Regions from separate parts of the Rhizobium sp. BK591 genome, predicted to be linked through region 2. Evidence: riboswitches for the same ligand, from Rfam matches in the RefSeq annotation. Region 2 holds a riboswitch; the other holds the start of a gene.

Region 1 (3,402 bases), on a different contig from region 2:
CCTCGCTCGCCCAGTCGATCGCCAAGGCGACCGGCCGTGAGTATGTCCGCATGGCACTCGGCGGCGTTCGCGACGAAGCCGAAATCCGCGGTCACCGCCGCACCTATATCGGCTCGATGCCCGGCAAGGTCATTCAGTCGATGAAGAAGGCGAAGAAGTCCAACCCGCTCTTCCTGCTCGACGAGATCGACAAGATGGGCATGGACTTCCGCGGTGATCCGTCCTCGGCTCTGCTCGAAGTGCTCGATCCGGCGCAGAACTCGACCTTTATGGACCACTACCTGGAAGTCGAATACGACCTGTCGGACGTGATGTTCATCACGACGGCGAATACGCTGAACATTCCAGCACCCCTGATGGACCGCATGGAAATCATCCGTATCGCCGGCTACACCGAGGATGAAAAGCGCGAGATCGCCAAGCGGCACCTGCTGCCGAAGGCCATCAAGGAACATGCGTTGCAGCCGGAGGAATTCTCGGTCAGCGACGACGCCCTGATGGCGATCAGCCAGCAGTACACCCGCGAAGCCGGTGTCCGCAGCTTCGAACGCGAATTGATGAAGCTCGCCCGCAAGGCGGTCACCGAGATCATCAAGGGCAAGACGAAGTCCGTTCACGTGACGGCCGCCAACATCTCCGACTATCTGGGCGTCCCGCGCTTCCGCCATGGCGAAGCCGAGGGCGAGGATCAGGTCGGCGTCGTGACCGGTCTTGCCTGGACGGAGGTCGGCGGCGAGCTGCTGACCATCGAAGGTGTGATGATGCCGGGCAAGGGCCGCATGACGGTCACCGGCAATCTGAAGGACGTCATGAAGGAATCGATCTCGGCAGCGGCCTCCTATGTCCGCTCGCGCGCCGTCGATTTCGGCATCGAGCCGCCGCGCTTCGACAAGAGCGACATCCACGTGCACGTGCCGGAAGGCGCGACACCGAAGGACGGCCCCTCGGCCGGCGTCGCCATGGCAACCGCGATCGTCTCGATCATGACCGGTATCCCGGTGAGCAGGCATGTGGCCATGACCGGTGAAATCACCCTTCGCGGCCGTGTGCTGCCGATCGGCGGTCTCAAGGAAAAGCTGCTCGCAGCGCTTCGCGGCGGCATCAAGAAGGTGCTGATTCCGGAGGAAAACGCCAAGGACCTGGCGGAGATTCCGGATAATGTGAAGAACAACATGGAGATCATCCCGGTATCCCGCATGGGCGAGGTGATCAAGCATGCGCTGATCCGGCGGCCGGAGCCGATCGAATGGGACGGCACGGTGGAAACGCCCGTCATCGCAACGGTCGAAGGCCTCGATGAGACGGGCGCAACCATAGCGCATTGAGTGGCCTGTGCCACATTTATGCCCCATTGGGACAAAACACGCAAAAAGGCTGGCGGAAACGCCAGCCTTTTTTGTGAAAACGTCATGTAGACGCTTGCTTTTCCTTGATTTGCAGGGCTTTTGGGTTTCCGGCGGGCCTGATGAAACCTATTCTGCGCCTAGCTTACATTTGAGTCGTTTCATACCATTTAGAAAGGGGTGGAAACATGAACAAGAATGAACTCGTGTCCGCAGTAGCCGAAAAGGCAGGACTGACGAAGTCTGACGCGGCTTCCGCTGTTGACGCGGTTTTCGACGTTGTCCAGGCTGAACTCAAGAACAAGGGCGACATCCGCCTCGCGGGTTTCGGCAGCTTCACCGTTTCTCATCGCGCTGCAACGAAGGGCCGTAACCCGTCCACGGGCGCTGAAGTCGACATTCCGGCTCGCAACGTGCCGAAATTCACGCCCGGCAAGGGCCTGAAGGACGCCGTCAACGGCTGATCTGAGATTATCCGCCAACCGGAAACGAGACCGGTTGTGCAGGATTTGAGAGGGGTTCGGCTTGCCGGACCCCTTTTGCTTTGCCGGACCTTTTTGCTTTGGTTGATCTTGCCGCCGCGCGGGCTTTGATCTACGACATTTCTGTTCTCAGGGCGGGGTGAAACTCCCCACCGGCGGTAAGGGTTTACAGCGCCGCGCGTCTTTTCAGACGCGCAAAGGACGCTGTAGCATTTTAAGTTGCTGCATAATTTTTCCCTTAAATCGGTTCCGATTTAAGGAAATTATCCAGTAGGCTCAAGCCCGCGAGCGCCTTCTCTCATGTCGAAGCGGGGGAGGGGTCAGCAGATCCGGTGCGATTCCGGAGCCGACGGTTAAAGTCCGGATGGAAGAGAATGAGTGTCGGCTGTGCGAAGGGCAGGGGTCTGCCCCGTGTCGCTTGGTCGTGGCTCATGCGTCCTGATTTATGTTGGTCCCTGGTTTCGGATGAGAGACATGAATCAGACTTCCCTAGCCGCAGAGCCGTCTCGCGCCGTTGTCGGCGCCCTCTGGATGGTCCTTGCCGGCATTGCTTTTTCGCTTCTCAACGTCGTCACCCAATGGCTGACGATGAAGCTTGCCTTCCCCTCGGCCCCGGCCGCCTTCTGGCAATATGGCTTCGCTTTCCTGTTCTCGCTGCCCTTCCTTCGCAGGCTCGGCCTTGCGGCGATGCGCACGCGCTATCCCTGGCGTCACCTGGCGCGCGTCGCACTTGCCGCGCTCGGCGTCGAGGCCTGGATCGCCGGCCTTGCTTCGGTGCCGATCTGGCAGGCGATCGCATTGGTGATGACCTCACCCTTCTTCATCATTCTGGGCGCCCGGCTTTTCCTTGGCGAGCGCGTCGGCCCGGCCCGCTGGGCGGCGACCGCGGCCGGTTTCACCGGAGCGATGATCATTCTGCAGCCCTGGTCGGACGGTTTTGGCTGGGCGGCTCTCCTGCCCGTGCTCTCGGCGCTATTATGGGGCGCCTCGTCGCTGATCACCAAGAGCCTGACGGGCATCGAACGACCGGAGACGATCACCGTCTGGCTGCTCGTGCTGCTGACGCCGATCAATGGCGGGCTGGCGCTCGCGGCAGGCTTTGCCGTGCCGACCGGGGCGACCCTTGCCCTGTTCCTGCTGGCGGGGCTTTTGACCGCGGCAGCCCAGTATTTCCTCACTCTTGCCTATGCCGCAGCCGATGCCGCCTATGTCCAGCCTTTCGACGATCTGAAGCTGCCGTTGAACGTGCTGGCCGGTTGGCTGTTCTTCGGTTATGCGCCGGCGGGTTATCTCTGGTTGGGAGCGGCTCTGATCCTCTCCGCGTCGCTTTTCATCATGCGAAACGAGATGCGCAGGGAGCGCAAACCCGCCTGAGGTGATCCGGCGAAAAATGCCGCCTCTGTCATGCCTCTGTCATGCCGCTCCCGCAGAAAACTCATGTTTCGAATATTCGACACATGGGGGATTTCATGACCATTTCATCGCGCAAGGCAGCGCTTGCTGCCGTGCTTCTCGCATCCGTCGCCTTTCCGGCCGCGGCCGAACCAGTTTTCAACCGCATCGCTTCCTTCCCGGTC
Region 2 (3,402 bases):
TACCAGTCCGGCCAGCCTTCGTCGTGCTTGCCGCCGTTTCGCTTCTCGTGTTCGCCGTGGGCGGTTGCCGCGCGGCGCAGTGCTGCCGCAAGCTCGGTGGAAGTCGTGAATTTCGTTTCGTCGGCGTCGATGCGTCCGGGCAGCCGCGTGGTGACTTCCTGGAACAGCCAGCCGTTGCCGTCCGGATCCTTGAACGAGGCGAAGGAGCGGTAGCTGCGATGTTCGGGATCGCGGCCGGCGATGCGCAGCCGCCCGAACAGATAGGGCTCGTCCCTGCCGGCATAGACGCCGGCAGCGTCATGAAACACGTCGCTGACCTCGACGCCGCGGGCGATCAGATCGCGACGGGCAGCCTCGATATCGGAGACGACCAGGTAGAGTCCCTGGGCGGAACCCGGGGCTGCGGCAGTGACATTCTTGCCGAAGATGATCGCGCAGCCGGAGCCGGGCGGGGTAAACTGGATCACACGGAAATCGGCGTCATTTGCAAAGTCGGCGTCGAGCCGCCAACCCAAGCCGTCGTAAAAACGTTTGGCGCGGTCGACATCGGAAACGGGGATGACGACCACCTCGAGCTTGGTGTCGACAGGCTGTGATTTTGGGGTTTGCATGGGGGTTTCGCTGCGCAGTGCATTGCTCATCTTCAGCTCCATGGGGTTTGGGATGCGTTAAGAATGGCGATACATGTCAGCGGTCAGTGGACCACAGCGCGGTCGGGCCGTCGAATCAATTATTCTGTCGGATTTGGCCGGTATTGGCGGATTCCGCTGCGACACAAGGCCTGTTGCTCCGATCCGCGGACGTGTCGTTTCCGACCCGCGGGGTGGCAAGGTCAGTCGATCCGGTGAGGCGGCGGGTTTGTTCCCGCCGTCTTCGCTCTTGTGTTGCGGCTCATCGAGCCGCGTTCGGGAAGATGGATCCCACTACGCGGCGAGAGCTGCGCGGGTTTTGCCGATCGTCAGGGCTGCCTTTGCTGCCTCGCGCCCTTTTTCGATGAAGTGCGCACGGTAGATCTGCTTGTGGTGTTCGGTTTCCTGATACTGATGCGGCGTCAGCGAAACCGACAGCACCGGCACGCCGGTATCCATGCCGGCGCGCATCAGCCCATCGACGACGGCCTGCGCGACGAATTCGTGGCGGTAAATGCCGCCGTCGACGACGAAGGCGGCGGCAATGACGGCGCCATAGCGCCCGGTTGCGGCGAGATCGCGCGACAGCAGCGGCATCTCGAATGCGCCGGGAACATCGAACACATCGACCTGCTCGGCCGGAACGAGCTGATAGAAGCCATCAAGGGCGCGGTCGACGATGTCGGCGTGCCAGCTGGCTTTGACGAAGGCGTAGCGGGTGGGTGTCATGGTAATCTCCTTTGGCGAACAGACACATCACCCAAGGCGATCACGAACGTTCCCGACAGCCGCAAGGGCGGCAGGAACGTACGTTCTCTTTCATCCGGACTATGACCGTCGGCTCAGGCATCTCACCTGATCTGCTGACCCTTCCTAAGAAGGCGCTCGCGGGCTCGCAATCGAAACTGCATACCGCCGGTAGGGACTTTCACCCCGCCCTGAGAACGGCGGCGACAATAGGGGGAAGGCGGCGGGCTGGCAATAGGTCGGAAATGCTTTCGTGATCGATGAATCTGTCGATGCGGATCAAGGCTCGCAAAGTGGCGGTTTCGTTTCTCCGTCGATGGCGAACAGCCGATGCCTCTTGCTGAGGATGGGCTTGCGCCTACATGCTCGGGTGAGGACATCCACGTCGGAACAACATGACGGAACAGGATACGCCGTCTTCGCCCGAGGCGGGGCAGGCGACAGCCACCATGGGAGGGAGTGATGCCAGAATCTTTCGTCGTTCACCGCGAGGCGCATATCGCGGCGCCGCCGGCTGCGGTGTTCGCGCTGATGACCGATCCGGAGAAGATCCTGCGCTGGATGGGAACGGAGGCGCAGGTCGAGCCGCAACCGGGCGGGCTCTATCTCGTCAATGTCACCGGCGCCCGCTTTGCGCGCGGCTCGTTTCGCGAGGTGGTACCGGTTCATCGCCTTGCCTACAGTTTCGGCTGGGACGGCAGCGAAGTGGTGCCGCCGGGATCGAGCCTGGTCGAGATCGACCTCATCGAGCAGGGCGGCGGAACGCTGCTGCGGCTCACCCATAGCGGCCTGCCCAGCGCCGACCAATGCGCCGGCCATGAGGAAGGCTGGGCCCACTATCTCGGACGGCTGACCGATGTTGCCGCCGGGCGTGATCCGGGTCCCGATCCTTTTTACGGCAGGACATGAACGGTTTTGCGCCGGCAGCAGGGTGCCCGGAAGCGTTTGCCGCATCGGGGAATACTGCCGGCCGGCGCTGCGATCGGCTGTCCGAAAGCGCTTCTTTTGCTCCCGCAAACATGAACGCGCAGTTCATCTCCAGTTCAATTTGGCGCTCCTAAAGTGATTGCGGCTGGATTGAAATGGAGTTCTCGATGAAGGCACTTTCTATCGCGGCTGCCTTGCTTGCCGGCAGCCTCTCTATCGGTACAGCTGAGGCGATGCCGATTGGAACAATCAATGTGCAGAGCAATGTGACGAAGGTCGACTATGCCTGCGGTCGCGGCTGGCACCTGACCCGCTGGGGCGAATGCCGGCGAAACTGGCGCCGCCCGCCGCCGGTCGCTTTCTACGGTGGTCCGCCCCGCTGGGGCTGGGAGCGGCGTCACCGGGATTGGGATGGCCCGCGCTGGCGCCATGAGAGGCGCTGGGATCGCGACCGTCGTTGGCGGGATGATGACTAAACGTCTCGCTTAAAGCGCGTCGCGTCAAACCGGAATCATGCGACGCGCTTTAAGTCTTTGATTTATGCATGTCGTTGTCCCAAAACCGCTGCGCACTTTTGGGCGACATGCATGAGATCGAGATGGACGAAGGCCGGAGCGATTTTCGCCCGGCCTTTTCTGATGAAACGGCTTCGCCGACGCTGACAGGCAGCGTTCTCTGCATTTGTCCGATATGGTCAAATACTGCTGACGAGCCAGTACTTGCCGTCGATCAGTTCTTCAAGCTCGACAGGATCCTTGACGCCGAATTCGAACCATTCGACGAGTTCCTTCGCCTTACGGCTGCTCTCCTCCGCCGTCAGCTCGACCTGATATCTTTCGCACCATCGCCGGAGGATCGACGTCAGCAGCGTCATGTCATCCCCATCCAGCGGATCTTTCGGCCAGAATATCGTGCCCATCGTACCCCTCAATCACACGATGACGAACGATCCTATAATGGAATCAAAGTCGCGCAAGTTTAAAGTGTTTATTTTTTGTTTTCCACCGCGCTGGACGGTTTTCGACAGGCGATGCCGACGCCTTTTACAGGCGTCGGACTGGGTCGCTGAAAAACGTCTCCACGATCACCCCGGCGATAT

The links. A riboswitch is a leader RNA that binds a small molecule or an ion and turns the genes downstream of it on or off. The one in region 2 is predicted to bind FMN.
Region 1: linked by a shared signal. The riboswitch ahead of FHX10_RS14480 (DMT family transporter) and the one ahead of FHX10_RS03495 (6,7-dimethyl-8-ribityllumazine synthase) in region 2 are both predicted to bind FMN.

Annotation. Positions count from the first base shown of each region.
Region 1 covers NZ_JACIAZ010000003.1:293,549-296,950, forward strand. The annotation lists gene lon (endopeptidase La) at 1-1,325, shown strand, start outside; gene hupB (DNA-binding protein HupB) at 1,532-1,807, shown strand; FMN riboswitch at 1,947-2,205, shown strand; gene FHX10_RS14480 (DMT family transporter) at 2,300-3,199, shown strand; gene FHX10_RS14485 (esterase-like activity of phytase family protein) at 3,295-3,402, shown strand, end outside.
Region 2 covers NZ_JACIAZ010000001.1:734,719-738,120, forward strand. The annotation lists gene FHX10_RS03490 (VOC family protein) at 1-641, opposite strand, end outside; gene FHX10_RS03495 (6,7-dimethyl-8-ribityllumazine synthase) at 924-1,358, opposite strand; FMN riboswitch at 1,437-1,579, opposite strand; gene FHX10_RS03500 (SRPBCC domain-containing protein) at 1,839-2,285, shown strand; gene FHX10_RS03505 (GCG_CRPN prefix-to-repeats domain-containing protein) at 2,471-2,779, shown strand; gene FHX10_RS03510 (hypothetical protein) at 2,998-3,222, opposite strand.